DNA from 2 places in the Streptomyces sp. NPDC048671 genome. Region 2 is predicted to be linked to the other one. Evidence: predicted binding sites of a transcription regulator. Region 2 holds the regulator's gene; the other holds the start of a gene.
The links. The regulator HspR, encoded in region 2, represses chaperone genes until heat shock. The targets are predictions, from matches to a motif close to TTGAGNNNNNNNNNCTCAA.
Positions count from the first base shown of each region.

Region 1 (14,782 bases), on a different contig from region 2:
GCGGACTCGACGCTCCGCATCCGGTCGATCCGGGCGGAGAGCGCCGCCCCGGTCTTCTTGCTGTCGGCCTTCTGGTCGGAGTCGGAGAGCTCGGGGCGGTCGGTGAGCTCGGCGAGGTACTTCTCCGCGCTGTTGACCTCGGGGCCGGTGACGGTGGAGGCGAGCTTGTCGCGGGCGGCGGCCCCGGCCGCCTGGTCGAAGTCGGCGAGCGAGGAGAGCTCGCCGACCCGGGACTGCTGGGCGGCGGCGCTCAGCTCGTCACGGGTGCGGTCGTCCTTGGTGTCGCCCTCGTCCTGGACCTGGACGGGCAGCCCGGTGAACGGGTCGGTCTGCGTCACCGGCTCCTTGCGGGGCACGGCGAGCGCGGCGAGCAGCAGCCCCCGGGTGGCCGAGGCGTGCTCGGTGGCCTGCCCGAGGGCGAGCGGGGCGCGGCCGGAGCCGGCGGCGCGCGGCGGGGTCTTCTCCGCGAGTTCGTCGGCGAGGCCGTGGAGCTTGGCGATGACCTCGGAGTACGACTGATGGGCCTCCAGCGCGGAGCCCTTGCCGCTGACGGCGTCGCGGCGCAGCGAGGGGATGGTGGAGAGGTCGCGGCGCAGGACGTCCGGGGCCGCGTCCCCGATCTCGTCCACCTGCTGGTCGACGCGGGCACTCCGGCTCCCGGTGGCGCCGGTCCCGCCGGGCTTTCCCTGCCGGCCGGCCGCGATGTACGCGGTGACCTCGTCGCGCTCGTCCGCGAGGGAGTGCGCCAGCGCGATGGCCTGCTGGTTCAGCTCCGCGAGGGTGACCAGCCGCTGTGAGTCGGTCAGATCGGAGGAGGCACTGAGGGCTGCCGGGGCCCCCGCGGCTATGACGGTGATCCCGACGACCGCGACTCCCGCGACCAGCCGACTGCGTACGCGCACGCGGCGCCCGCCTTCAGCCGGCGCCGAAGGCGCCACCTCGGAACCGCTGTTCTTGCCGCCCTTGCTCCGAGGCCGCTTCTTCTGCACCGGTGCTCGCAATCTTGACTCGTCCGCCCTTGAAGCAGAGGTGACGCACGGCCACTTGAAGGAGCGCCCCGACCCCTGGTACGGCTTCTGACCATTCCAGTGCTTTTGAGAGGGGGGCGCACATCAACCGCTCCGCCACTCGAAGGAGTGAACAACACTCCCGAGTTGACGAACAAGTCTCCCCGCGGGGCCCCGACGGCACACCTGGACGCCTGGCTGGAACTTCCGGGCAGGCTTTGGCAGGATGCCCGCCCGCACACCTGACGGAGTGATTACTTCCGCTCCAGCCGCCCTTCTGACCTGCTGGTACGGGGCGACCCCGCCCCGTGCAGGCCTCGTGAAGGCGTCGTGCAGACTGGCCGCATGCGTATGGAGCTCGCCACCGCCGCCGGCATCCCCGGCCGCTCGAACGAGGACTGGGCCGCCGCCGCCCTGCCCGCTTCCGGCCAGGGCGGGGGGCTGGTGCTGCTCGACGGGGTCACCCCGCCGCCGGGGGACGACGGTTGTGTGCACTCGGTCCCGTGGTTCACCGCACGGCTGGGCGGCGCCCTGGTCGAACTGTCGGGTTCACGACGGGATCTGACCCTGCGGGAGATCCTGGCCGAGTCCATCCGGCGCACCGCCGACACGCACCGTTCCCTGTGTGACCTTTCTCACGTACGCACACCGCAGGCAACCGTCGTCCTGGTGCGTTGGGACGGAACCGAGATCGAACACCTGATCCTGTCCGATTCCGTCCTGCTTCTCGAATCGCCCGACGGGACCGTCCGCGCCCTGCTGGACGACCGGCTCGACCGGCTGCCGCCGGGCTCGCTCGCCTCCGAGGAGATCGCCGACGGGTTCCGGAACAAGGAGGGCGGCTTCTTCACCGCCGCCGCCGATCCGGCCGTGGCGCACCGGGCGGTGACGGGGCGCACGCCCCGCGCCGAGGTGCGGGCCGTGGCCGCGATGACGGACGGCGCGAGCCGCTGGACGGAGATGTTCGGCGAGGGCGACTGGACGGCCTGCCTCGGGGTCCTGCGCAAGGAGGGCCCGCAGGGACTGATCGACCGGGTCCGGGCCCTGGAGGACGCGGACACGGACCGCACGCGGCTGCGGCGGGGCAAGACGCACGACGACGCGACGGCGCTCTACGCGGAGCTGTGAGGCCCGCCCGGGGGTGCGCCGCCGTCAGTCCTCCGCACGGGCGTTCAAGTGGTGCAGCAGCCGGGCCAGTTCCGCCACCTCGGCCCGGTCCCAGTCCGCGAGCTTGCGCACGTACCGGTCCCGGCGTGCGTCACGGACGTGCCGGAAGCGGTCGAGACCCTCGTCGGTGAGATGGACGAGGAAGGCCCGCCCATCGGCTGGATCGGGCTCGCGCGCCACCAGTCCGAGACCTTCCAGGGCGCGCAGTTGACGGCTCATGGTGGCCTTGCCGACCCCGAAGTACGAGGCGAGGTCGGTGGCCCGCTGCCGGCCGGCCGACTCCAGGCGTACGAAGAGTCCGTAGGCGGCCGCCTCCAGCTCCGGGTGCACCTCGCGCGCCATTTCGCCGGAATTGGCCCGAGCGCGGCGCAGGAAGACCGCCAACTCCAGCTCCAGGGCAAGGAATTCGTGGTCCACACCACTCCCCCCGGCTGCGCCGGGTTCACTCCCGCTTTCGCTCCCGTGCACGTCAACACCCCTCATGAGCTTTCCTGCCGCTGAAAGTTTCTTTCACCGCTGGTCATCGCCGCAGCTCCGTCAGTATTTCGCAGGAGTAGACCAACGGCACCGCCCAGGCCCTCTTCCGCAGTGCGGGTCTACGTGCGTAGCGTCATGCATGGCATGTTCACACCATGTCGTTCCATCAGGGGTGGGTTCGCCGGTCCCTGAGTCAGCAGATCCCCCCACTGAAGCCTCGGAGGCACGCAATGCCCGTGCACAGATCCGGCTCCAAAACAGTCCGCCGCTCGCGCCTCGCAGCCGCGGGAACTCTGCTCGCAGCACTCTCCCTCCTCATAGCCCTGCCCGGCGCCGCCGGCGCCACGGGCAACCCGGCCACCGGGAATCCCACGAAGCCCGCCCGGGGTTCCGCCACCATGGGCATGGGCGTCGCCGCCCACGACGGCCGGGGCGCACTGCCGGTCGGCACCCGCGCCGTCCAGACCGAGGGCGTGGACGTCAGCGGTCACCAGAACGCCGTGAACTGGGCGGCCCTCTGGGGCAGTGGCGTCAAGTGGGCCTACGTCAAGGCCACGGAGGGCACGTACTACACCAACGAGGACTTCGCCCAGCAGTACAACGGTTCGTACAACGTCGGGATGATCCGCGGCTCGTACCACTTCGCCACCCCGGACACGACGAGCGGTGCCGTCCAGGCCAACTACTTCGTCGACCACGGCGGCGGCTGGTCCAAGGACGGCAAGACGCTGCCGGGCGCGCTCGACATCGAGTGGAATCCGTACGGCGACCAGTGCTTCGGCAAGTCCCCGGCCGCGATGGTCTCCTGGATACGCGACTTCGTGAACACCTACAAGGCGCGCACCGGACGCGACGCGGTCATCTACACCGCGACGAGCTGGTGGCAGACCTGCACGGGCAACAACGCGGGCTTCGGCACCACCAACCCGCTCTGGGTGGCCCGCTACGACAGCACGGTCGGCGCGCTCCCGGCCGGCTGGGGCTTCTACACGATGTGGCAGTACACCTCGACCGGCCCCACGGTCGGCGACCACAGTCACTTCAACGGCGCCCTCGACCGCGTACAGGCGCTGGCCAACGGCTGAGCCGCCGCGCCGGAAGCCGCCCGGCACGCCGTTCCAGCAGGAGAGCCCGGTGACGCACCCCGTCGCCGGGTTCTTCCCGTTCCGCACCCCTGACCAGGCGTCAAGCCTTCGGGAGAGTCGGGCACCCCCTCTATACACCGCATGTATACGTGATGTGTATAGTCCTCCCGGACGCACGCCGTGTGCGCCGTTCAGCCACGAGGGAGTGACCCGCCTTGCCCAGTAGGACGAAGTCGATCGGTGCGGGGTTGGCCGTCGCCCTTGTGACAGCCCTCACCCTGACGCTCAGCGGCTGCTCGATGGAGACCACCGCCCCCGGCTCCGCCCGCGCCGACGCCGGCTCGGACTCCAAGGGGTCGTTCGGCCCGGTGGACTGCCGCAAGGCCAAGTGCATAGCCCTGACGTTCGACGCGGGCCCGGCCGAGGACACGCCGCACCTGCTGGACATCCTCAAGGAGGAGAAGGTCCACGCGACCTTCTTCCTGCTGGGCAAGAACCATGTGAAGAAGCACCCCGACACCGTCCGCCGGATCGAGGCCGAGGGGCACGAGGTGGCCAACCACACCTGGTCGCACGAGATCCTGACGGACAAGAAGCCCGCGCAGATACGCGCCGAGCTGGAGAAGACGCAGGACGCGATAGCGGCGATCACCGGCAAGAAGCCGCGGCTGATGCGCCCGCCGCAGGGCCGCACCGACGACACCGTCTCCGGGATAAGCAAGGATCTGGGGCTCTCCCAGATCCTGTGGAGCGCCACCGCCAAGGACTACTCGACGACGGACTCCGCGCTGATCAAGAAGCGGATTCTGGACCAGGCGAGCAAGGACGGCATCATCCTGCTGCACGACATCTACAAGGGCTCGGTACCCGCGGTGCCCGGCATCATCGACGAGCTGAAGAAGCGCGGCTACACCTTCGTGACGGTGCCCCAGCTGATGGCGCCCGCCGAGCCGGTCCCGGGCACGATCTACCGCCCCTGAGCGGCCCCCTGGGCGGGCCCCGGAGGGCGATCCACCGACCCGAGCCGCCCCGCGTCCGGGTACGCGAAACGGCCCGCTCCCCCGTCGCCGGGGAGGCGGACCGTCCGTACCGGCCGTGCCCGTGGTGCCACGCCCGTCACTGCGTGACGCCTACGCGGCGGCCGGGATCCTCCGCTCCGCCCTGGCCAGGGCCGGGGCGAGGGCGATGTCCAGCACCTGGCGGACGTCGGTGACCGGGTGGACGTCCAGCTTCTCCAGCACCTCGGCCGGGACGTCGTCCAGGTCGGCCTCGTTGCGCTGGGGGATCACCACGGTGGTAATGCCCGCGCGGTGGGCGGCCAGCAGCTTCTGCTTCAGGCCGCCGATCGGCAGCACCCGTCCGGTCAGTGACACCTCACCGGTCATCGCCACATCCGTACGGACCTGCCGTCCGGAGAGCAGCGAGGCCAGCGCGGTCGTCAGGGTGATGCCCGCGCTCGGGCCGTCCTTGGGGACCGCGCCCGCCGGGAAGTGAATGTGCACGCCCCGGTCCTTCAGGTCCGCGACCGGCAGTTCCAGCTCCGCGCCGTGCGACCGCAGGAAGCTCAGCGCGATCTGGGCGGACTCCTTCATGACGTCGCCGAGCTGGCCGGTGAGGGTCAGTCCGGACGCCCCGGTCTCCGGGTCCGCGAGCGACGCCTCCACGAAGAGCACGTCTCCGCCTGCTCCGGTCACCGCGAGCCCGGTGGCCACTCCCGGCACCGCGGTGCGGCGCTCCGCCGGGTCCTGGGCGGCCTCGGGGACGTGGTGGGGCCGCCCGATGAGGCCGCGCAGGTCCTCGTCGGTCACCGTGAACGGCAGCTCCCGGTCGCCCAGTTCGTGCTGGGCCGCGACCTTGCGCAGCAGCCGGGCCACGGCGCGCTCCAGGTTCCGTACGCCGGCCTCGCGGGTGTACTCGCCGGCCAGCTTCCGCAGCGCGGACTCGTCGAGGGTGACCTCGTCCTTCTCCAGGCCGGCCCGCTCCAGCTGGCGCGGGAGCAGGTGGTCGCGGGCGATGACGACCTTCTCGTCCTCGGTGTAGCCGTCGAGCCTGACCAGCTCCATCCGGTCGAGGAGGGCCTCCGGGATCGCTTCCAGGACGTTGGCGGTGGCCAGGAAGACGACGTCGCTGAGGTCGAGTTCGACCTCCAGGTAGTGGTCACGGAAGGTGTGGTTCTGGGCCGGGTCGAGCACTTCGAGGAGCGCCGCGGCCGGGTCGCCCCGGAAGTCGGAGCCGACCTTGTCGATCTCGTCGAGCAGGACGACCGGGTTCATCGAACCGGCCTCCTTGATGGCGCGGACGATGCGCCCCGGAAGCGCGCCGACGTAGGTGCGCCGGTGGCCGCGGATCTCGGCCTCGTCCCGGACACCGCCGAGCGCGACCCGGACGAACTCGCGGCCCATGGCGTGCGCGACGGACTCCCCGAGCGAGGTCTTGCCCACGCCGGGCGGTCCGACCAGGGCCAGCACCGCGCCGCCGCGCCGCCCGCCGACGACGCCCAGACCGCGGTCCGCGCGCCGCTTGCGCACCGCGAGGTACTCGGTGATGCGCTCCTTCACGTCCTGGAGGCCCGCGTGCTCGGCGTCCAGGATCTCCTGGGCGCCGCGGATGTCGTAGGCGTCCTCGGTCCGCTCGGTCCACGGCAGTTCGAGGACGGTGTCGAGCCAGGTCCTGATCCAGGAGCCCTCGGGGCTCTGGTCGGAGGAGCGCTCCAGCTTGTCGACCTCCTTGAGCGCGGCCTCGCGCACGTTCCCGGGAAGGTCGGCGGCCTCGACGCGGGCCCGGTAGTCGTCGGACTCGTCGCCGGAAGCGGAGTCACCGTTGAGTTCGGAGAGCTCCTTGCGTACGGCGTCGAGCTGGCGCCGCAGCAGGAACTCGCGCTGCTGCTTGTCGACGCCCTCCTGGACGTCCTTGGCGATGGACTCGGCGACGTCCTGTTCGGCGAGGTGTTCACCGAGCCACTGGATGGCGAGCTTCAGCCGGGCGACCGCGTCGACGGTCTCCAGCAGCCGCACCTTCTGGGCGACGGTGAGGAAAGGGGAGTATCCGGAGTTGTCGGCGAGCGTGGAGATGTCCTCGATCTGCTGGACCCGGTCCACGACCTGCCAGGCGCCGCGCTGCTTCAGCCAGCTGGTGGCGAGCGCCTTGTACTCCTTGGCCAGCTCGGCGGCGGCTCCGGGAAGGGGATCGGGGACGGTGGAGTCGACCCGCGTCCCTTCCACCCAGAGCGCCGCGCCGGGCCCACTGGTCCCGGCGCCCACGCGCACCCGCCCCCGGCCGCGGATGAGCGCGCCGGGGTCTCCGTCGGAGAGCCGTCCGACCTGCTCCACGGTGCCGATGACACCGATCCCGGTATAGGTGCCGTCGATGCGCGGAACGAGCAGCACCTCGGGCTTGCCGCCGCCCTCGCGGGCCGCGGCCTGGGCGGACTCCACCGCGGCGCGTACGTCGTTGTCGGACAGGTCCAGAGGCACCACCATCCCGGGCAGCACGACCTCGTCGTCGAGCGGCAGCACAGGCAGGGTGAGCGGTGTGACCGCATTGGACTCAGTAGCCATGATCTCCCCTTCGGCAGTCAAGTTGAGCTATGAAGACTCAATGCTTCTGAGCCGCTCAATGTTCCCCGGGGCGTGTTCGCTGTGAGCGATCAGGTGGCGGCCACCGCTGAGCCTGCCTCTGCCTGCCCCGTGTCCAACGCCGTACGGGGTCCGGGTAGTCCCCCCTCCTTCATGACGTTCGCCGCGCCGCCACGGGCACGCTGAGGCCCCGGGCTTGCTCAGGCCCCGCGCACCGATGCCCGAACAGCATTGCCCGCGGGCTGCCCGCGGGCAGGGCAGCGTGCCCGCATGAGCGGTGACCGGGGACTGGAGCGGGACGGCACGATCGCGCGGGAGGGCCCTCCCCCTGACCGGGCCCGCGCCCGGTCCGTCCCCGAAAGGGGCGGACCGCTGCCCGTTCGGGCAATCCGCTGGCCCGGACGCGGCGCGGCGGGCCAGGATGGCCGGGACACCGACCGGCGGTGACCCAGCCGTCGACCAACCACCGGAGACCCGCGCCATGCACCACACCGACGGCCCCGACGCCCTCGCCCCCGTCACCCTTGACCGCCGGGAGGGACCGTACGGAGAGGTAGTCCTGCGCCGGCGGGGCGACGACTTCGAGATCATCGCCAACGGGTGCTTCCTGATGGACACCTCGGACGGGCGCTCCGAGCGGCTGCTGATCGACGCCGCGCTCGCCGCGCTGCCCGCCGGGCGGCCGGCCCCGGCGGTGCTGATCGGCGGGCTCGGGGTCGGGTTCTCGCTCGCGCGGGCCGCCGCCGAGCCGCGCTGGGGGCGGATCGCGGTGGTGGAGCGGGAGCGGGCCATCGTGGACTGGCACCTGGGCGGACCGCTGGCCGGGATCTCGGCGGTGGCGCTCGCCGATCCGCGGACCGCGGTCCTGACGACGGATCTCGTCGCCCACCTCCGTACGACTACGGAACGTTACGACGCGCTGTGTCTGGACATCGACAACGGGCCGGACTGGACGGTCACCGAGGACAACGCGAACCTCTACTCCCCCGCCGGTCTCGCCGACTGCCACCAGCGGCTCACACCCGGCGGAGTGCTCGCGGTGTGGTCCGCGCAGCCGTCCGAGAAGTTCGAAGAAGCCCTGCGCGATGCCGGATTCCATGGGGTTCGAACCGAAGAAGTAGGCGTTGCCCGAGGTGTGCCCGACGTGGTCCATCTCGCAATTCGTGCGGCCTGAGATCCCCCCGCCGGGTATGCGGGCCCCTGGGACGCCCGGGGGCCAAGCGCCACAAGAGCGACACTCCGCCTCCTCCGCGCGGTCAACGCGCTCCCGCGCCCTTGCACCCTGCGTAGCCGGGAGCCGCCCGCTGCCTTTACGCTGCTGACCGATGACGGGATCTCCCGCGAAATTCACAAGCGATAACCGTGCGTCCGGGGGAATGTCCCCCGTGAGAACGGGCAGGGGCGGGGCGATGGAACAGACACACACCACCCACAACGGTGTCGCGGCCACCCCTGGCGCGCAGCGCCGGGTACTGGTGGTCGAGGACGACGCGACGATCGTCGATGCCATTTCCGCCCGGCTGCGGGCCGAGGGTTTCCTGGTGCAGACCGCGCTCGACGGCCCCGCGGCCGTGGACGCGGCCGAGGCCTGGCAGCCGGACCTGATGGTGCTCGACATCATGCTTCCCGGTTTCGACGGGCTGGAGGTCTGCCGCCGGGTGCAGGCCCAGCGCCCGGTGCCGGTGCTGATGCTGACCGCCAGGGACGACGAGACCGACATGCTCGTCGGCCTCGGGGTCGGTGCCGACGACTACATGACCAAGCCGTTCTCCATGCGTGAGCTGGCGGCCCGGGTGCACGTCCTGCTGCGCCGGGTCGAGCGGGCCGCGCTGGCCGCCGTGACGCCGCGCAGCGGCATACTGCGCCTCGGCGAGCTGGAGATCGACCACGCACAGCGCCGGGTGCGGGTGCGGGCGGACGACGTCCATCTGACGCCGACCGAGTTCGACCTGCTGGTCTGCCTGGCCAACACGCCGCGCGCGGTGCTCTCCCGGGAACAGCTGCTGGCCGAGGTCTGGGACTGGGCGGACGCCTCGGGCACCCGGACCGTCGACAGTCACATCAAGGCGCTGCGCCGGAAGATCGGCGCGGAGCGGATCCGTACCGTGCACGGCGTCGGTTACGCCCTGGAGACTCCGGCGCCATGACCGCGCCCGGACCGGGGCTGCGGCCGTTCTCGATCAAGGCCAAGCTGGGCACGCTCGTCGTGGTCTCGGTGTTCATCACGACCGGACTGCTGATGGTGGCCCTGCGCACCCGTACCGAACTCCGGTTCATCACGGTGTTCTCGGTCATCGCGACCCTGCTGATCACCCAGTTCGTGGCGCACGGTCTGACCGCGCCGCTGGACGAGATGAGGGCCGTGGCCCGGTCGATCTCGCACGGCGACTACACCAGACGGGTGAGCGGCGCCGACCGGCGTGACGAGCTGGGCGACCTGGCGCAGACGATCAACCTGATGGCCGATGACCTGGAGGCCGTGGACCGGCACCGCAAGGAGCTGGTGGCCAATGTCTCACACGAGCTGCGCACCCCCATCGCGGCGCTGAGAGCCGTACTGGAGAACGTCGTGGACGGGGTGTCCTCGGCCGACCCCGAGACGATGCGCACGGCCCTCAAGCAGACCGAGCGGCTCGGCAGGCTGGTGGAAACGCTCCTTGACCTGTCCCGGCTGGACAACGGCGTGGTGACGCTGAGGGCCGGCCGTTTCGAGGTGTGGCCGTATCTGTCGGGGGTGCTGAAGGAGGCGAACCTCGCCGCCGGCCACCGCCGGCTCTCCTCCGGCTCCGGCAATTCCACCCGCAAGGACGTCCATCTGCATCTGGACGTGTCCCCGCCGGAGCTGACCGCGCACGCGGACGCGGAGCGGCTGCACCAGGTGGTGGCGAACCTGATCGACAACGCGGTGAAGCACAGCCCGCCGCACGGCCGGGTGACGGTGCTCGCGCGGCGCGGGGCGCTGCCGGAGTCACTGGATCTGGAGGTCCTGGACGAGGGCCCCGGTATTCCGGAGTCCGAGCGGCACCGGGTCTTCGAGCGTTTCAACCGGGGAGAGGTGACATCGCCGCACGGTCCGGGCAGCGACGGCGGCACGGGTCTCGGCCTGGCGATCGCCCGCTGGGCGGTGGATCTGCACGGCGGACGGATCGGTGTGGCCGAATCAGTTCGCGGATGCCGCATCCGCGTCACTCTTCCGGGGATCCATCAACCGCGCGGTTGACATAGGGTTCGAACCGGAAGGGCACGTTCTGCGTGTTCTGTTCAAGGGGTACGGTCCAAGGGGCCGCAACTGCGGCCTCGCGTACCCGGAGCAATGCGGAACCAAGGTTGTTTCCCGCCATTTCCTGCGCCGAAACCCGACTTTCGATGTGACTTGCACGACGAAGACCGGCCCGGTCCGCATGGAACGGTCCGGGAGGCGTAGCCTTGATTTCCGCTGTCCACCACCTTGTGAAGCGGAAGAGGGCGGTTGCCGCCGTGTCGTCTCAGTCCCCCAGTAACTCGAGCATCTCGACCGACCAAGCCAGCCCGGGTTCGAACCCGGCTGCTGCTTTCGGCCCCAATGAGTGGCTCGTCGACGAGATCTACCAGCAGTACCTCCAAGATCCCAATTCGGTCGATCGCGCCTGGTGGGACTTCTTCGCCGACTACAAGCCGGGTACGTCCGGCACGGCGGACAAGCCCGTTCCCGGCGCCGCAGCCGCGGGGGCTGCGGTGCCAGCGGCTCCGGCCGTGACCGCACCGACCGCCGCCACCAACCACACCGCTCCGGCCGCGCCCGCGCAGCCCGTGGCCCAGGCCCCGGCGGCACCCGCCGCACCGGCGCCCGCTCCTGCCGCTCCGGCACCCGCCGCACCGGCGGCTCCGGCAGCTCCGGCGGCTCCGGCGGCTCCGGCGAAGGCCGCCCCCGCCCCGGCGGCTCCGGCAGCACCGGCTCCGGCCGCGAAGGCCGCCGCCGCTCCGGCCACCGAGGCCCCCGCCGGGCCCGAGTACGTGACGCTGCGAGGCCCCTCGGCCGCGGTCGCGAAGAACATGAACGCCTCGCTGGAGCTGCCGACGGCCACATCCGTCCGCGCCGTCCCGGTGAAGCTGCTCTTCGACAACCGCATCGTCATCAACAACCACCTCAAGCGGGCCCGGGGCGGGAAGATCTCCTTCACGCACCTCATCGGGTACGCGATGGTGCAGGCCCTCAAGGCCATGCCGGCGATGAACTACTCCTTCGCCCAGAAGGACGGCAAGCCGACCCTGGTCAAGCCGGAGCACGTCAACCTCGGCCTGGCCATCGACCTGGTGAAGCCGAACGGTGACCGCCAGCTGGTCGTCGCGGCCATCAAGAAGGCCGAGACGCTCAACTTCTTCGAGTTCTGGCAGGCCTACGAGGACATCGTCCGCCGGGCCCGCAACGGCAAGCTCGGCATGGACGACTTCACCGGCGTCACCGCCTCGCTGACCAACCCCGGCGGCATCGGCACCGTTCACTCGGTGCCCCGCCTGATGCCCGGACAGGGCCTCATCATGGGTGTCGGCGCGATGGACTACCCGGCGGAGTTCCAGGGCACGTCGCAGGACACCCTCAACAAGCTCGGTATCTCGAAGGTCATGACCCTGACCTCGACGTACGACCACCGGGTCATCCAGGGCGCGGCCTCCGGCGAGTTCCTGCGGGTCCTCAGCCAGCTGCTGCTCGGCTCGAACGACTTCTACGACGAGATCTTCAAGGCGCTGCGCATCCCCTACGAGCCGGTCCGCTGGCTCAAGGACATCGACGCCTCGCACGACGACGACGTCACCAAGGCCGCGCGGGTCTTCGAGCTGATCCACTCCTACCGGGTCCGCGGCCACGTCATGGCCGACACCGACCCGCTGGAGTACCGCCAGCGCAAGCACCCCGACCTGGACATCACCGAGCACGGCCTCACCCTGTGGGACCTGGAGCGGGACTTCGCCGTCGGCGGCTTCGCCGGGCAGACCCTGATGAAGCTCCGCGACATCCTCGGTGTGCTGCGTGAGTCGTACTGCCGCACCACCGGCATCGAGTTCATGCACATCCAGGACCCGAAGGAGCGCAGGTGGCTCCAGGACCGGGTGGAGCGTCCGCGCCCCGCGCCGGAGCGCGAGGAGCAGCTGCGGATCCTGCGCCGGCTCAACGCCGCCGAGGCGTTCGAGACGTTCCTGCAGACCAAGTACGTCGGCCAGAAGCGGTTCTCGCTGGAGGGCGGCGAGTCCGTCATCCCGCTGCTCGACGCGGTCATCGACTCCGCGGCCGAGGCGCGCCTCGACGAGGTCGTCATCGGCATGGCCCACCGCGGCCGGCTGAACGTGCTGGCGAACATCGTCGGCAAGTCGTACGCGCAGATCTTCCGGGAGTTCGAGGGCAATCTCGACCCCCGGTCGATGCACGGCTCCGGCGACGTCAAGTACCACCTGGGCGCCGAGGGCACCTTCACCGGTCTGGACGGCGAGCAGATCAAGGTCTCGCTGGCCGCCAACCCCTCGCACCTGGAGGCGGTCGACCCGGTCCTGGAGGGCATCGCCCGCGCCAAGCAGGACATCATCAACAAGGCGGGCACGGACTTCACGGTCCTGCCGGTCGCGCTCCACGGCGACGCGGCCTTCGCGGGCCAGGGCGTCGTCGCCGAGACGCTCAACATGTCGCAGCTGCGCGGCTACCGCACCGGCGGCACGGTGCACGTCGTCATCAACAACCAGGTCGGCTTCACCGCCGCCCCGGAGGCGTCGCGCTCCTCGATGTACGCGACGGACGTCGCGCGCATGATCGAGGCGCCGATCATCCACGTCAACGGTGACGACCCGGAGGCCGTGGTCCGCGTCGCGCGGCTCGCCTTCGAGTACCGGCAGACGTTCAACAAGGACGTCGTCATCGACCTCATCTGCTACCGCCGCCGCGGTCACAACGAGGGCGACAACCCGGAGTTCACCAACCCGCAGATGTACACGCTGATCGACAAGAAGCGCTCGGTGCGCAAGCTCTACACCGAGTCCCTCATCGGTCGCGGCGACATCACGCTGGAGGAGGCCGAGCAGGCGCTCCAGGACTTCCAGGGCCAGCTGGAGAAGGTGTTCGCGGAGGTCCGCGAGGCCACCTCGGCACCGTCCCAGCCGCATGTCCCGGACGTCCAGGCCGAGTTCCCGGTGGCCGTTACCACCGCGGTGTCCTCGGAGGTCGTGAAGCTGATCGCCGAGTCGCAGGTGAACATCCCCGACGGGATCACCGTCCACCCGCGTCTGATGCCGCAGATGCAGCGCCGTGCCGCCTCGGTGGACAACGGCACCATCGACTGGGGCATGGGCGAGACGCTGGCCATCGGATCGCTGCTGATGGAGGGCACCCCGGTCCGGCTCGCCGGACAGGACACCCGCCGCGGCACGTTCGGCCAGCGCCACGCGGTCCTCGTCGACCAGAAGACCGGCGAGGACTACACCCCGCTGCTCTACCTCTCCGAGGAGCAGGCCCGCTACAACGTCTACGACTCGCTGCTCAGCGAGTACGCGGCGATGGGCTTCGAGTACGGCTACTCGCTGGCCCGCCCGGAGTCGCTGGTCATCTGGGAGGCCCAGTTCGGTGACTTCGTCAACGGCGCGCAGACCGTCGTGGACGAGTTCATCTCCTCGGCCGAGCAGAAGTGGGGCCAGACCTCCGGCGTCACGCTGCTGCTGCCGCACGGCTACGAGGGCCAGGGCCCGGACCACTCGTCCGCCCGCCCGGAGCGCTTCCTCCAGATGTGCGCGCAGGACAACATGACGGTCGCCATGCCGACGCTGCCGTCGAACTACTTCCACCTCCTGCGGTGGCAGGTGCACAACCCGCACCACAAGCCGCTGATCGTCTTCACCCCGAAGTCGATGCTCCGGCTGAAGGCGGCCGCCTCGAAGGTGGAGGAGTTCACCACCGGCGGCTTCCGTCCGGTGATCGGCGACGAGTCGGCCGACCCGAACGCGGTCCGCAAGGTCGTCTTCTGCGCCGGCAAGGTCTACTACGACCTGGAGGCCGAGCGCGAGAAGCGCGGCGTCACGGACACCGCGATCATCCGGCTCGAGCGCCTGTACCCGCTGCCGGGTGCCGAGATCCAGGCGGAGATCGCCAAGTACCCGAACGCCGAGAAGTACCTGTGGGCCCAGGAGGAGCCGGCCAACCAGGGTGCCTGGCCGTTCATCGCCCTGAACCTCATCGACCACCTGGACCTGGCCGTCGGCGCCGACGTCCCGCACGGTGAGCGCCTGCGCCGCATCTCGCGGCCACGCGGCTCCTCGCCCGCGGTCGGCTCGGCCAAGCGCCACCAGGCCGAGCAGGCACAGCTGCTCGACGAGGTCTTCGAGGCCTGACCGGCACATCACGAACCGAGGGCCCGGCACCGCGAGACGATCGCGGTGCCGGGCCCTCGGCGTTGCCCCCGGTCCTCAGATGCCGGGCGGCTCGAAGTCCCAGTAGGGACGGTTGCGCGAGCGC
Region 1 covers NZ_JBVJHB010000007.1:54,941-69,722, reverse strand. The annotation lists gene ACZ6S6_RS15650 (sensor histidine kinase) at 1-989, opposite strand, end outside; gene ACZ6S6_RS15645 (protein phosphatase 2C domain-containing protein) at 1,353-2,135, shown strand; gene ACZ6S6_RS15640 (MarR family winged helix-turn-helix transcriptional regulator) at 2,160-2,657, opposite strand; gene ACZ6S6_RS15635 (lysozyme) at 2,882-3,736, shown strand; gene ACZ6S6_RS15630 (polysaccharide deacetylase family protein) at 4,036-4,716, shown strand; gene lon (endopeptidase La) at 4,867-7,293, opposite strand; gene ACZ6S6_RS15620 (spermidine synthase family protein) at 7,793-8,485, shown strand; gene ACZ6S6_RS15615 (response regulator transcription factor) at 8,721-9,458, shown strand; gene ACZ6S6_RS15610 (HAMP domain-containing sensor histidine kinase) at 9,455-10,531, shown strand; gene ACZ6S6_RS15605 (multifunctional oxoglutarate decarboxylase/oxoglutarate dehydrogenase thiamine pyrophosphate-binding subunit/dihydrolipoyllysine-residue succinyltransferase subunit) at 10,789-14,658, shown strand; gene fxsT (FxSxx-COOH system tetratricopeptide repeat protein) at 14,734-14,782, opposite strand, start outside.
Region 1: a site for HspR is predicted at 7,316-7,334, ahead of lon (endopeptidase La). Genes of this name have one in related genera too.

Region 2 (14,782 bases):
TTCAACCCAGCGCGCGACCCCCCCCCCCCCGCCCCCCCCCCCTCAAAACATCCGCCCACGCGGGGGCCCCCCCCCCCCCCCCCCCCCCCCCCCCCCGGGGCCCGGCCCCCCCGCTTCTGTACCGCGGTGGCGCGGTACCGGTTACTTCACCGGTTCCGGCTCCGGCGCGTCCGCCGTTTCCGGCTCGCCCGCCGGATCGGCCGGGGTCCTCACGGAGTCGAGCAGCAGCTGCGAGACGTCGACCACCTGGATCGACTCCTTCGCCTGGCCGTCGTTCTTCTTGCCGTTGACCGAGTCGGTCAGCATGACCAGGCAGAACGGGCAGGCCGTGGAGACGATGTCGGGGTTGAGGGAGAGAGCCTCGTCGACGCGCTCGTTGTTGACGCGCTTGCCGATCCGCTCCTCCATCCACATCCGGGCACCGCCGGCGCCGCAGCAGAAGCCGCGCTCCTTGTGGCGGTGCATCTCCTCGTTCCGCAGACCCGGAACCTTCGCGATGATCTCGCGCGGGGGCGTGTAGATCTTGTTGTGACGGCCCAGGTAGCAGGGGTCGTGGTACGTGATCAGACCCTCGACCGGCGTCACCGGGACCAGCCTGCCCTCGTCGATGAGGTGCTGGAGCAGCTGCGTGTGGTGGATGACCTCGTACTCGCCGCCGAGCTGCGGGTACTCGTTCGCGATGGTGTTGAAGCAGTGCGGGCAGGTCGCGACGATCTTCTTCGTCGCCTTCGCCTTCATGGTGGAGTCGTCGTCGTCATCCTCGCCGAACGCCATGTTCAGCATCGCGACGTTCTCCTGGCCGAGCTGCTGGAACAGCGGCTCGTTGCCCAGGCGGCGGGCCGAGTCGCCCGTGCACTTCTCGTCACCGCCCATGATCGCGAACTTGACGCCCGCGATGTGGAGCAGCTCCGCGAAGGCCTTCGTGGTCTTCTTGGCGCGGTCCTCCAGGGCGCCGGCGCAGCCGACCCAGTACAGGTAGTCGACCTCGGAGAGGTCCTCGACGTCCTTGCCGACGATCGGGACCTCGAAGTCGACCTCCTTGGTCCACTCGACGCGCTGCTTCTTGGCGAGCCCCCAGGGGTTGCCCTTCTTCTCCAGGTTCTTGAGCATCGTGCCCGCCTCGGACGGGAACGCGGACTCGATCATCACCTGGTAGCGGCGCATGTCGACGATGTGGTCGATGTGCTCGATGTCGACCGGGCACTGCTCCACGCACGCACCGCAGGTGGTGCAGGACCAGAGCACGTCCGGGTCGATGACGCCGTTCTCCTCGGCGGTCCCGATGAGGGGGCGCTCGGCCTCCGCGAGGGCGGCCGCGGGGACGTCCTTGAGCTGCTCCTCGGTCGCCTTCTCGTTGCCCTCCATGTCCTTGCCGCCGCCGGCCAGCAGGTACGGGGCCTTGGCGTGCGCGTGGTCGCGCAGGGACATGATCAGGAGCTTCGGGGAGAGCGGCTTGCCGGTGTTCCAGGCGGGGCACTGCGACTGGCAGCGACCGCACTCCGTGCACGTGGAGAAGTCGAGGATGCCCTTCCAGGAGAACTGCTCGACCTGCGAGACACCGAAGGTGTCGTCCTCGCCCGGGTCCTCCCAGTCGATCGGCTTGCCGCCCGAGGTCATCGGCTGCAGCGCGCCGAGCGCGACCTCGCCGTCCGCGTTCCGCTTGAACCAGATGTTCGGGAACGCGAGGAAGCGGTGCCAGGCGACACCCATGTTGGTGTTGAGGGCGACCGTGATCATCCAGATCAGCGAGACGCCGATCTTGATCATCGCGGTGAGGTAGATGAGGTTCTGCAGCGTGCCGAGCGCGAGTCCCTTGAAGGCGAGGACCAGCGGGTACGAGACGAAGTACGCGGCCTCGTAGCCGCCGACGTGGTGGATCGCGCCCTCGAGGCCGCGCAGGGTCAGGATCGCCAGGCCGATGACGAGGATGACGTACTCGACGAAGTACGCCTGCCAGGCCTTCGAGCCCGCGAACCGCGACTTGCGGCCGGCCCGGGAGGGCAGGTTCAGCAGCCTGATGGCGATCAGCACGAGAATGCCGACCGTCGTCATCAGGCCGATGAACTCGATGTACAGCTCGAACGGCAGCCATTCACCGATGATCGGGAGGACCCAGTCGGCCTTGAAGAGCTGTCCGTACGCCTGGAGCAGCGTCGGCGGCAGCGTCAGGAAGCCGATGGCGACGAACCAGTGCGCGAAGCCGACGATCCCCCACCGGTTCATCCGGGTGTGGCCGAGGAACTCCTTGACCAGGGTGATCGTGCGCTGTTTCGGGTTGTCGGTGCGACTGCCGGCCGGGACCGGCTGTCCGAGCGTGACGGACCGGTAGATCTGCGCGACGGCTCGGGCGATGAGCGCAACGCCGACCACGGTCAGCACCAGCGACACGATGATCGCGGCGAGTTGCATTTGGGGGCTCCTCGGGCCTGCGAGGGTGGGTTCCAGCACCTACTGGCGCGTACTGGGGATTACTAAGCAGTAACTTAATCAGTCTGTGCTGACACTATCCACTTATTCCGCCGCGCTGTAGTTGGGCAGGCGGTGATCTGTGTCGCTCAGGCCCGCCCGGCCGCGCCGGGACAGGCCGCGGGCGGCCTCGCGCAGGGGGGCGCACGCGGCCTCTGTCAGGATCGCCAGGTCCAGCGCGAGCCCGTGGTGCCCGGCGTAGTGCTGGTCGAGGAGGTCCGCCTCGTCCCACGGCATCGTGGAGCGGCGGCGCACCTGGGCCAGGCCGGTCAGTCCGGGCCTCAGTTCCCGCCGCCAGTCCCGCGCACCGGTGGCCGTGCACCGTTCGTCGCCCGGTGCGAGCGGTTCGGGGCCGACCAGGGAGAGCTCGCCCCGTACGACGTGGGGCAGCCGGGAGAGCGTGTCCAGCCGCAGCCGCCGGGTGCGCAGGGACCGCAGCACGAAGGGCCTGCCCGCCAGTCCGGTGCGGGGGGAGCGCGTCAGTACGCCGCCGGGGCGCCGCCGCACGGCGAGGGCGAGGGCGGCCGCCGCGAGGGCGGGGGCGGCCAGGAGCAGGAGGGCCGAGCCGAGGAGCAGGTCCAGGGTGCGCTTGGCGGTGGGACGCGGCGGGGCCGCCGAGGCCAGCGCCCGCAGGGCCGCGAGGGCGCTCGCCGTGCGGGGCGGTCTCGGCGGCTGCCACGGACGCCGCGCCGTCTGCCACGGACGCCGCACCGGCCTCCGCCTCCGCCTTGGCGTCTGCCTCGGCATTTGCCTCTGTCTCGGCCTCTGCGTCTGCATCTGCATCGTTCGCACCTGCCTGGGATCGGCTGCGGGGATCGGCTGCGGGGGTCGGCTGCCGGCGGATCTCGGGCGGCCGGTCGGCTGCCGAGCGGGGCGGTTGTCTGCCGGTTGGCCGCCCGTTCTGTGCACATCGGGGCATTTTGTGACAGAACGATCCCATGGCGCGATGATGGTGAGGGGCGTGTGGCCCGCAGCGCGGGCAGGTGTCGTCCGTAGTCGGCTCGAATCCGCCCCCGTCTGAGTCATATGTGATGTGTGTCCGTCGTCACAAAGGTGAACAATTCACTGGTGGCGCGGAGTGTGTGCACGATAGTTGAGTCGCCTCGACTCAGGTCTGTTGACTCCGGGAGCGATGTCATGCATCCTTGAGCCAGATCCACTCAAGTAGTCAGTTGGAGGAATTGAAATGGCACGTGCGGTCGGCATCGACCTGGGCACGACTAACTCCGTCGTCAGCGTTCTCGAAGGCGGCGAGCCCACCGTCATCACCAACGCCGAAGGCGCCAGGACCACGCCGTCCGTCGTCGCCTTCGCGAAGAACGGCGAGGTGCTGGTCGGCGAGGTAGCCAAGCGCCAGGCAGTGACGAACGTCGACAGGACCATCCGCTCCGTCAAGCGCCACATGGGCACTGACTGGAAGATCGACCTGGACGGCAAGAGCTTCAACCCGCAGCAGATGAGCGCCTTCATCCTGCAGAAGCTGAAGCGTGACGCCGAGTCGTACCTGGGCGAGAAGGTCACCGACGCGGTGATCACCGTCCCGGCGTACTTCAACGACTCCGAGCGTCAGGCGACGAAGGAGGCCGGCGAGATCGCGGGCCTGAACGTCCTGCGTATCGTCAACGAGCCGACGGCCGCCGCGCTGGCGTACGGGCTCGACAAGGACGACCAGACGATCCTCGTCTTCGACCTCGGTGGCGGCACCTTCGACGTGTCCCTCCTGGAGATCGGTGACGGCGTCGTCGAGGTGAAGGCCACCAACGGTGACAACCAGCTCGGTGGTGACGACTGGGACCAGCGCGTCGTCGACTACCTGGTGAAGCAGTTCGCCAACGGGCACGGCGTGGACCTGTCCAAGGACAAGATGGCTCTCCAGCGTCTCCGCGAGGCCGCGGAGAAGGCGAAGATCGAGCTGTCGTCCTCGACGGAGACCACGATCAACCTGCCGTACATCACGGCGTCGGCCGAGGGCCCGCTGCACCTGGACGAGAAGCTCACGCGCTCACAGTTCCAGCAGCTCACCGCTGACCTCCTGGACCGCTGCAAGACCCCGTTCCACAACGTCATCAAGGACGCGGGCATCCAGCTCTCCGAGATCGACCACGTCGTTCTCGTCGGTGGCTCGACCCGTATGCCGGCCGTCGCCGAGCTCGTCAAGGAGCTCACGGGCGGCCAGGAAGCCAACAAGAGCGTGAACCCGGACGAGGTCGTCGCCATCGGCGCCTCGCTCCAGGCCGGTGTCCTCAAGGGCGAGGTCAAGGACGTCCTGCTGCTCGATGTCACCCCGCTGTCTCTCGGTATCGAGACCAAGGGCGGCATCATGACGAAGCTCATCGAGCGCAACACCACGATCCCGACCAAGCGCTCCGAGATCTTCACGACGGCCGAGGACAACCAGCCGTCCGTGCAGATCCAGGTCTACCAGGGTGAGCGCGAGATCGCGGCGTACAACAAGAAGCTCGGAATGTTCGAGCTGACCGGTCTGCCGCCGGCCCCGCGTGGCGTGCCGCAGATCGAGGTCGCCTTCGACATCGACGCCAACGGCATCATGCACGTCGCTGCCAAGGACCTCGGCACCGGCAAGGAGCAGAAGATGACCGTCACCGGTGGCTCCTCGCTGCCGAAGGACGAGGTCAACCGGATGCGCGAAGAGGCCGAGCAGTACGCGGACGAGGACCACCGCCGCCGCGAGGCCGCCGAGTCGCGCAACCAGGGCGAGCAGCTCGTCTACCAGACGGAGAAGTTCCTCAAGGACAACGAGGACAAGGTCCCCGGCGACGTGAAGACGGAGGTGGAGGCCGCGCTCACCGAGCTGAAGGAGAAGCTCAAGGGCGAGGACACCGCCGAGATCCGTACCGCCACCGAGAAGGTCGCGGCCGTCTCCCAGAAGCTGGGCCAGGCGATGTATGCCAACGCCCAGGCCGAGGGCGGCCCGCAGGGTGACGCGCAGCCGGGTGCCGAGCAGGCCCAGGGCGACGGTCAGGACGATGTGGTCGACGCCGAGATCGTCGACGACGAGAAGGACACCAAGGGCGGTGCGGCGTGACCGAGGAGACCCCGGGCTTCGAGGAGAAGCCCGACGTCCCCTCCGGCGCCACCTCTGAAGACGCCGGGACGGAGGCCGACACCCCCTCTTCGGAGGAGGCGGCGGCCCCCGCCGGGGACGACGCGAACCAGACAGCCGGTCTGACGGCACAGCTGGACCAGGTCCGCACCGCGCTCTCCGAGCGCACGGCAGACCTCCAGCGGCTCCAGGCCGAATACCAGAACTACCGCCGCCGCGTGGAGCGGGACCGGGTCACGGTCAAGGAGATCGCGGTCGCGGGTCTCCTGTCCGAGATCCTGCCCGTGCTCGACGACGTCGGCCGGGCCCGGGAACACGGCGAGCTCGTGGGCGGGTTCAAGTCGGTGGCCGAATCGCTGGAGACGGTCGTCGCCAAGCTCGGCCTCCAGCAGTTCGGCAAGGAGGGCGAGCCCTTCGACCCGACGATCCACGAGGCCCTGATGCACTCGTACGCGCCGGACGTCACCGAGACGACCTGCGTGGCGATCCTGCAGCCGGGGTACCGGATCGGCGAGCGCACCATCCGTCCCGCACGGGTGGCGGTGGCCGAACCCCAGCCGGGGGCGACGCCCGCGGCCGCGAAGGACGCGAAAGAAGAGCAGGCAGCCGACGAGGAGAGCGGTGGCGGCGAGGAGGTCTGACATTCTGTCCGACCACTTGGCGGCACACCGCCCGGCCCGCAGGGCCTTCGGTCCGGATCAGGCGGGGCTCCATGAGCCCGGCGGGATCCAGACCGAAGGCCCTGGGCCGGTCGTCCGGAAGGAGGGACGTCGATGAGTACGAAGGACTTCGTCGAGAAGGACTACTACAAGGTTCTCGGCGTCCCGAAGGACGCCACGGACGCCGAGATCAAGAAGGCGTACCGGAAGCTCGCCCGCGAGTTCCACCCGGACGCCAACAAGGGTGACAACAAGGCGGAGGAGCGCTTCAAGGAGATCTCCGAGGCCAACGACGTCCTCGGTGACACCAAGAAGCGCAAGGAGTACGACGAGGCCCGCGCCCTCTTCGGCAACGGCGGCTTCCGCCCCGGACCCGGCAGCGGTGGCGGCAACTTCAACTTCGACCTGGGGGACCTCTTCGGAGGCGCCCCGGGCGGTGGCCAGGGCGGCGGAGCCGGCGGCTTCGGCGGCGGCGGTGGCGGCGGCCTGGGCGATGTCTTCGGCGGCCTCTTCAACCGGGGCGGCGGCACCGGCACCCGGGTGCAGCCGCGCCGCGGCCAGGACATCGAGTCCGAGGTGACGCTCAGCTTCACCGAGGCGGTCGACGGGGCCACGGTCCCGCTGCGGATGTCCAGCCAGGCGCCCTGCAAGGCGTGCTCCGGCACCGGCGACAAGAACGGCACCCCCAGGGTCTGCCCGACCTGCGTCGGCACCGGCCAGGTCTCCCGCGGCACCGGTGGCGGGTTCTCGCTCACCGACCCCTGCGTGGACTGCAAGGGCCGGGGCCTCATCGCCCAGGACCCCTGCGACGTCTGCAAGGGCAGCGGCCGGGCGAAGTCGTCCCGCACCATGCAGGTCAGGATTCCCGCGGGCGTCTCCAACGGGCAGCGGATCCGGCTGCGCGGCAAGGGCGGCCCCGGAGAGCGCGGCGGACCGGCCGGCGACCTCTACGTCGTCGTCCACGTCGACGCCCACCCGGTCTTCGGCCGCAAGGGCGACAACCTCACGGTCACCGTGCCCGTCACCTTCACGGAGGCGGCGCTCGGCGGCGAGGTGAAGGTGCCCACGCTCGGCGGACCGCCGGTCACCCTGAAGCTTCCGGCCGGCACGCCCAACGGGCGCACCATGCGCGCCCGCGGCAAGGGCGCGGTCCGCAAGGACGGCAGCCGCGGCGACCTGCTGGTCACCGTGGAGGTGGTGGTTCCCAAGGACCTGGGCACGGACGCCCGGGACGCCCTGGAGGCCTATCGCAAGGCGACCGCGGACCAGGACCCGCGGACGGAGCTGTTCCAGGCAGCGAAGGGAGCTTGAGATGGACGGCCGCCGGCGTAATCCGTACGAACTGACCGAGGAATCCCCGGTGTACGTGATCTCGATCGCGGCCCAGCTCTCGGGCCTGCATCCCCAGACGCTGCGCCAGTACGACCGCCTCGGCCTGGTCTCGCCCGACCGCACGGCCGGGCGCGGCAGGCGCTACTCGGCCCGTGACATCGAGCTGCTGCGCACCGTGCAGCAACTGTCGCAGGACGAGGGCATCAACCTCGCCGGTATCAAGCGCATCATCGAGCTGGAGAACCAGGTCGCCGCCCTCCAGCAGCGCGTCGCCGAGCTCTCGGCGGCCGTGGACGGGGCTGCGGCGACGTTGCAGCAGCGCGAGGCGCAGGTGCACGCCTCGTACCGGCGCGATCTGGTGCCGTACCAGGATGTGCAGCACACCAGCGCGCTGGTGGTCTGGCGGCCCAAGCGGCCCAAGGAGTAGTGCCTCGGCGCTCCCCGAGGTCCGTCGTCACTTCCGGGGCCCGTCGTCACTCCCGAGGTCCGTCGTCACTCCCCGAGACCCGTCGTCCCGCTCGCGCGGGGCGGCGGGTCTTCGCGTTGTCCCGGCCGGGGCGCCGTGATGCCGGAGCTGACGAGCAGGGCGCCGAGCTGGGTGCGGCTGGTGGCGTTGAGCGTGTGCATGAGCTTGGAGACGTGGGCGCGGCAGGTGCGGACGCTGACGCCGAGCTTTCCGGCCACGACCTGGTCGGTGTGGCCCTCGACCAGGAGGCGGGCGACGCTGAGCTGGACGGCGGTGACCGAGGCGCTGGCCGGGGCGGCCGGCAGCGGATCGGTGAGCGGGGTGGCCTGCGCCCAGAGGACTTCGTACATCTGGATCAGATAGCGGACCAGCGCGGGGTGGCGGATCTCCAGCGCGACGTCGCGCGCCGCGTTGGCGGGGATGAAGGCCACGGTCTGGTCGAAGATGAGCAGCCGCTCGACCGTCTGCTCCAGCGTGCGGATCTGGATGAGGCCCGGCGGCATCTGGTTCAGATAGGCCTTGAAGGTCTGGTTGTAGCGGACGGGGTGCTGGTAGATGTGCCGGAGCGGGGTGCCCCGCTCCAGGGTGAGCCGGGCCCGCGACAGGGCCCTCTGGAGCTGGTCGGGCGGCCGTGTGCTGCCCGGTTGCAGCGTCCGGATCTCCTCCGTGGCGCTCTCCGTCGCGTTCTGGACGGTGGCGTCGATCAGGGGCATGCCTTCGAGGACGGTGATGGCGAGGTTGGGGTCCGCACTGGCCACGGTGGCCAGCGGTGCCAGCGAGTCGGCCAGCGCGGCCGAGAGGCTGATGCGTTCGTGGATCTCCCGGACGACGGGCCGCAGCAGATGGGCCAGGGCGGCGGACGGCGGCACGGGACGCACCCAGGCGTCGTCCTGCGGGTCGGGGTGGACCAGCGCCAACTCGGTGAGGCAGGGAGCCGGTTCGATGGCGGCCCGGGGTACCCGTCCCGCGCTCAGCGCCTCGGTGTAGATCCTGACCGCCGTGTCGCACAGCGAACGGTCCGCGTGCGCGTGCACCGTTGTGTCCTCATCCCTGCCCATTCGTGTCCCCCCACTTTTGGCAGTGCAGCAAGATGACGGTGGTGGCAGCGTAGTTCGCGGGCCACTGTGGGTGTGGTCGGGGGAGCCGGGAACTCCCCCGGCCGATCGGGGTCGTGGCCATGTCTCTCCAAGGCCGCGTGGCCATGTCTCCGGCCCGGGGTGGGGGCCTCTGGGGTGCCGGCCGGTCAGGAGTCCTGATCGAGGATTCCCGACTGGGCGATCAGGTAACCGAGCTGGGCGCGGCTCGTGCTTCCCAGCACGGCGGACAGCTTGGCGACATGGGCGCGACAGGTGCGGACGTTCATGCCGAGCCGGCGGGCTATCGCCTCGTCGACGTGCCCCTCGATCAGCAGCGTGGCGATGGCACGCTGGACGCCTGTGATGCCGTCCCGGGCCGGGTCGTACGGGGCCGCTTCGTCCAGCGGGACGGCACGGCGCCAGAGTTGTTCGAAGACCTTCGTCAGATAGGCGACCAGTGCGGGGTGTCGTAGCTCCAGGGCGACGGGCAGGTCGTCCTGGACCGGGATGAAGGCTACGGTGTCGTCGCAGATGATGAGGCGCTCGATGAGCTCCTCGAGAGTGCGGATCTCCATCCGGGCGCCCGCCATGAGGTCGACGTAGGCGAACGTGCGCTGGCTGTGGCGGACCGTGTGCTGGTAGAGGGTGCGGACGCTGATGCCGGAATCTATGAGAGGTTTGCTGCGGATCAGGGCCTCACCGAGGACCTCCTCGCTGCGTCTGCCTCCGGGCTGGACGGTCAGCACTTCTGTCCGGCTCTTCGCGATGGCCAGGTCGAGCGCTCCGTTGATCCGGTCGATGCCTTCCAGCACCGTGATCGCATGCGTGGGCGCGGGGCTCTGGGCGCTGATGGCCAGGAACGGTTCGAAGGCTTCCGCCAGCTCGACGGACGTCCGCCTGCGATCCTGGATCTCGCGTTCCAGCGGGTAGAGGCGCTGCGCCAGCGCAGCCGAAGGCGGAACCGGACGAAGCCACGACGCGTCATCCGGATCGGGCAGCAGAAGACCGAATTTGACGAGGCAGGGCGCGGACCTGACCTCGGCGCGGGCGAGGCGGCCCACGCTGAGCGCCGCCGCATACAGCCTGACGCCCTCGGTGCACAGGTTCGTGACCGCATGAGTATGTGTCGGTTTCGTGTCCATTATAGGTAAAACTCCACCCCCCAGGGTCCTGAACATTCAGGAACATGATGCATCGCTCCTGTGGCATTGACGCGTCCGAATGAGCCATCGTCTCTTGAAGAGCGGGGGAGAGGATCCATCAAGTGAGGACGAAGCCGACTATGTACAAGAGAATGCTTCGGTCAGTGCTTGGCACTGCGTTCGCGGCTGCTGCACTGCTGCTCGTGGCGCATGGCTCTACTCTGGACGTCGGATGGGGCAATGCGCAGGCAAGCGCTGCCGTCGACCATTACCAGGGCGATGTCGGCTGGGGCTACGTATCGCCCGCAGCCGCCGGTGACCTCCACCAGTCCGATGTCGGCTGGGGCAACGTACAGCCCGCAGCCGCCGGTGACCTCCACCAGTCCGACGTGGGCTGGGGCAACGTACAGCCCGCAGCCGCCGGTGACCTGCACCAGTCCGACGTGGGCTGGGGGAATTCCGTGGAGAACAGGGCGGACTTGTGACCACTCCACCGGACGACCGGACCTTCCGCCGTGAGATGGCGACCGCCTACCGCTCAGGGTGGCATTTCATCGACCTCGTCACGGCACTCCCCCACCGTGGTGATTCGTTGATGGTCACTCTGTTCGGCGACCCGGTCGTCGTCGCCCGTGAGGACGACGGGGAAGTCCGCGCCTACCGGTGCCTCCGCAAGCCGCGCGGAGCACCGCAGCCCGTGCGCTGCGCTATTCGGTACGACATGATTTTTGTGAACCTCGCACAGCGTGACCACCAGCTGTTCGAACCTGAAGCCATCTCCGCCACCCCCCGCAGTGCCTGAGCGATCCCCCGTCGTTCCACGTCGCTCAGACACTCCCCCACACAACGGCGTCACCGTGACCTGAACACGGTGGCGCCGTTGTGCTGTCCGCTTCCGGTCAGCCGCGGCCGAGCGCCCGGTCCAGGGTGATCTCGATGGCGACGCGGTCCGGGTTGGGCTTCGGCGCGCGCCCGTAGCGGGCCGTCTTACGGCGTACCGCGTCGTCGACCCTGTCCTGCTCCGTACGCACCCTGGCGACGCCCTCCAGGGTCGCCCAGCGGCGTCCTTCCGCCTGGCAGACCGCGACCCGTGCGCCGTCCGGGCCCGCGGCCAGGATGTTGGCGACCTTGCGGCTGTTTTTGCCGGTGATGATGCGGGCGAGGCCGGCCTCGGGGTCGTACGTCACGCACACCGGGACCACGTGCGGGGTGCCGTCGGGGCGCAGGGTCGTGAGGGTGCATACATGGGGTTCGCGCCAGAAGGCCAGGTACTCGGGGCCGGGGTCGCGTACGTCGACTGCCATGGGGCCAGGGTAGGCAGCCCCGTACCGCTCTGCGGTGGCGGGCGGGCGGTCCGGCCGGTTCACTCGGACATGAGGTGCGCGGCAGCGCGCAACGGTGCGGAGCGACGCGGGAGTGGACCGTTTTCTGCCTTGAGTGGAATAGACTCAACTTTGTGCACGTTCAGCGTGTCAGAAGTGAGTACGGGCCAGTCGTCGCAAGGAGGAGAGAGCGCACGTGGACGCCGAGCTGACCAACAGGAGCCGGGACGCCATCAACGCGGCCACCAGCAGGGCCGTGAAGGACGGGCACCCCGATCTGACCCCGGGGCATCTGCTGCTTGCGCTGCTCGCGGGCGAGGACAACGAGAACATCGTCGATCTGCTCGCCGCCGTCGAGGCGGACCAGATCGCCGTCCGCGCCGAGACCGAACGGCTGCTGGCCGCCCAGCCCAGCGTGACCGGGTCGACCGTCGCACCGCCGCAGCCCAACCGCGAGCTGCTCGCCGTGATCTCGGACGCGGCGCAGCGGGCGAAGGAGCTCGGCGACGACTACATCTCCACCGAGCACCTGCTGATCGGGGTCGCGGCCAAGGGCGGCCGCGCCGGTGAGATCCTCGACGGCCAGGGGGCCAGTGCGAAGAAGCTGCTGGCCGCGTTCGAGAAGAGCAGGGGAGGGCGCCGGGTGACCACCCCCGACCCGGAGGGCCAGTACAAGGCCCTGGAGAAATTCGGTACGGACTTCACCGCGGCCGCACGCGAGGGCAAGCTCGACCCGGTCATCGGCCGTGACCAGGAGATCCGCCGCGTCGTCCAGGTGCTCTCGCGCCGCACCAAGAACAACCCCGTGCTCATCGGGGAGCCCGGCGTCGGCAAGACGGCCGTCGTCGAAGGGCTCGCCCAGCGCATCGTCAAGGGCGACGTCCCCGAGTCCCTCAAGAACAAGCGGCTCGTCTCGCTGGACCTCGGCGCGATGGTCGCGGGCGCGAAGTACCGCGGCGAGTTCGAGGAGCGGCTGAAGACCGTCCTCTCCGAGATCAAGGAGAGCGGCGGCCAGATCATCACGTTCATCGACGAGCTCCACACCGTCGTCGGCGCCGGCGCGGGCGGCGACTCCGCCATGGACGCGGGCAACATGCTCAAGCCCATGCTGGCCCGCGGCGAGCTGCGGATGGTCGGTGCCACCACGCTCGACGAGTACCGCGAGCGGATCGAGAAGGACCCCGCCCTGGAGCGCCGCTTCCAGCAGGTGCTGGTGGCGGAGCCGTCCGTCGAGGACACCATCGCGATCCTGCGCGGGCTCAAGGGCCGCTACGAGGCCCACCACAAGGTGCAGATCGCGGACTCCTCGCTGGTCGCCGCCGCGACCCTCTCGGACCGCTACATCACCTCGCGCTTCCTTCCCGACAAGGCCATCGACCTCGTCGACGAGGCGGCCTCCAGGCTGCGCATGGAGATCGACTCCTCGCCCGTCGAGATCGACGAACTCCAGCGCGCCGTCGACCGGTTGCACATGGAGGAGCTGGCCCTCAAGAACGAGTCCGACGCCGCCTCCAAGCAGCGGCTGGAGAAACTCCGCCGCGACCTCGCCGACAAGGAGGAGGAGCTGCGCGGCCTCAACGCCCGCTGGGAGAAGGAGAAGCAGGGCCTCAACCGGGTCGGTGAACTGAAGGAACGCCTCGACGAGCTGCGCGGACAGGCCGAACGGGCCCAGCGCGACGGCGACTTCGACAGCGCCTCCAAGCTGCTGTACGGGGAGATCCCGGGCCTGGAACGGGAGCTGGCCGAGGCCGACGAGGCCGAGCAGGAAGCCGCGAAGGAGCCCAAGGAGACCCTGGTCAAGGAGGAGGTCGGCCCGGACGACATCGCCGACGTCGTCGGCGCCTGGACCGGCATTCCGGCCGGACGGCTGCTGGAGGGCGAGACCCAGAAGCTGCTGCGCATGGAGGAGGAGCTGGGCAGGCGCCTCATCGGACAGACCCAGGCCGTGCAGGCCGTCTCGGACGCGGTACGCCGCACCCGGGCCGGAATCGCCGACCCCGACCGGCCCACCGGATCGTTCCTCTTCCTCGGCCCGACCGGCGTCGGCAAGACCGAACTGGCCAAGGCGCTCGCGGACTTCCTCTTCGACGACGAGCGGGCCATGGTCCGTATCGACATGAGCGAGTACAGCGAGAAGCACAGCGTGGCCCGGCTGGTCGGCGCCCCGCCCGGCTACGTCGGCTACGAGGAGGGCGGCCAGCTCACCGAGGCGGTCCGCCGCCGCCCGTACAGCGTCGTCCTGCTGGACGAGGTCGAGAAGGCCCACCCCGAGGTCTTCGACATCCTGCTCCAGGTCCTCGACGACGGCCGGCTCACCGACGGACAGGGCCGGACGGTGGACTTCCGCAACACCATCCTGATCCTGACCTCCAACCTCGGCAGCCAGTACCTGGTCGACCCCCTGACCAAGCCCGAGGAGAAGAAGAAGCAGGTCATGGACGTGGTGCGGGCCTCGTTCAAGCCGGAGTTCCTCAACCGGCTGGACGACCTGGTGGTCTTCTCCGCGCTGTCCGGCGACGAGCTCGCCCATATCGCGGGCCTCCAGATCGACCGCCTCGCCAAGCGGCTGGCCGACCGCCGCCTCACCCTCGACGTCACCCCGGCCGCCCTGGCCTGGCTGGCCGAGGAGGGCAACGACCCGGCGTACGGCGCCCGGCCGCTGCGCCGGCTCATCCAGACGGCGATCGGCGACCGGCTCGCGAAGGAGATCCTCTCGGGCGAGATCACGGACGGCGACACGGTCCGGGTGGACCGGGAAGGCGACGGCCTGGTCGTCGGCGCGGCGTCGTAACGGCGGCGTGTACCCGTAACCGGAACGTGTGGCGGCCCCGGTCCCCACTGGCTGGATATCAGCTTGTGGCGGATCGGGGCCGTTCCCGCTTGCCATGCCCCGCCCGCCATGGGAGAGGATGGCAGCCAACCGCACGAAGGGAAATTACGGTGAGCATCGATCCGTCCTCGATTCCTAACTTCGGGGGCCAGCCCGAACCGCAGGCGGCAGGACCGGAGGGCCCCGTCGTCCCTGACCAGGACCTCGTCAAGCAGCTCCTGGAGCAGATGGAGCTGAAGTACGTCGTCGACGACGAGGGCGACCTCGCGGCGCCGTGGGAAGACTTCCGCACGTACTTCATGTTCCGTGGCGAGGGCGAGCAGCAGGTCTTCTCGGTCCGTACGTTCTACGACCGCCCGCACGACACGGACCAGCGCCCGGTCCTGCTCGACGCGATCGACGACTGGAACCGCCGCACCCTGTGG
Region 2 covers NZ_JBVJHB010000018.1:13-14,794, forward strand. The annotation lists gene ACZ6S6_RS31180 ((Fe-S)-binding protein) at 142-2,409, opposite strand; gene ACZ6S6_RS31185 (sugar transferase) at 2,512-3,177, opposite strand; gene dnaK (molecular chaperone DnaK) at 3,653-5,512, shown strand; gene grpE (nucleotide exchange factor GrpE) at 5,509-6,171, shown strand; gene dnaJ (molecular chaperone DnaJ) at 6,304-7,500, shown strand; gene ACZ6S6_RS31205 (heat shock protein transcriptional repressor HspR) at 7,502-7,948, shown strand; gene ACZ6S6_RS31210 (helix-turn-helix transcriptional regulator) at 8,014-9,045, opposite strand; gene ACZ6S6_RS31215 (helix-turn-helix transcriptional regulator) at 9,231-10,205, opposite strand; gene ACZ6S6_RS31220 (hypothetical protein) at 10,370-10,690, shown strand; gene ACZ6S6_RS31225 (Rieske (2Fe-2S) protein) at 10,687-11,007, shown strand; gene ACZ6S6_RS31230 (pyridoxamine 5'-phosphate oxidase family protein) at 11,105-11,509, opposite strand; gene clpB (ATP-dependent chaperone ClpB) at 11,724-14,318, shown strand; gene ACZ6S6_RS31240 (YbjN domain-containing protein) at 14,468-14,782, shown strand, end outside.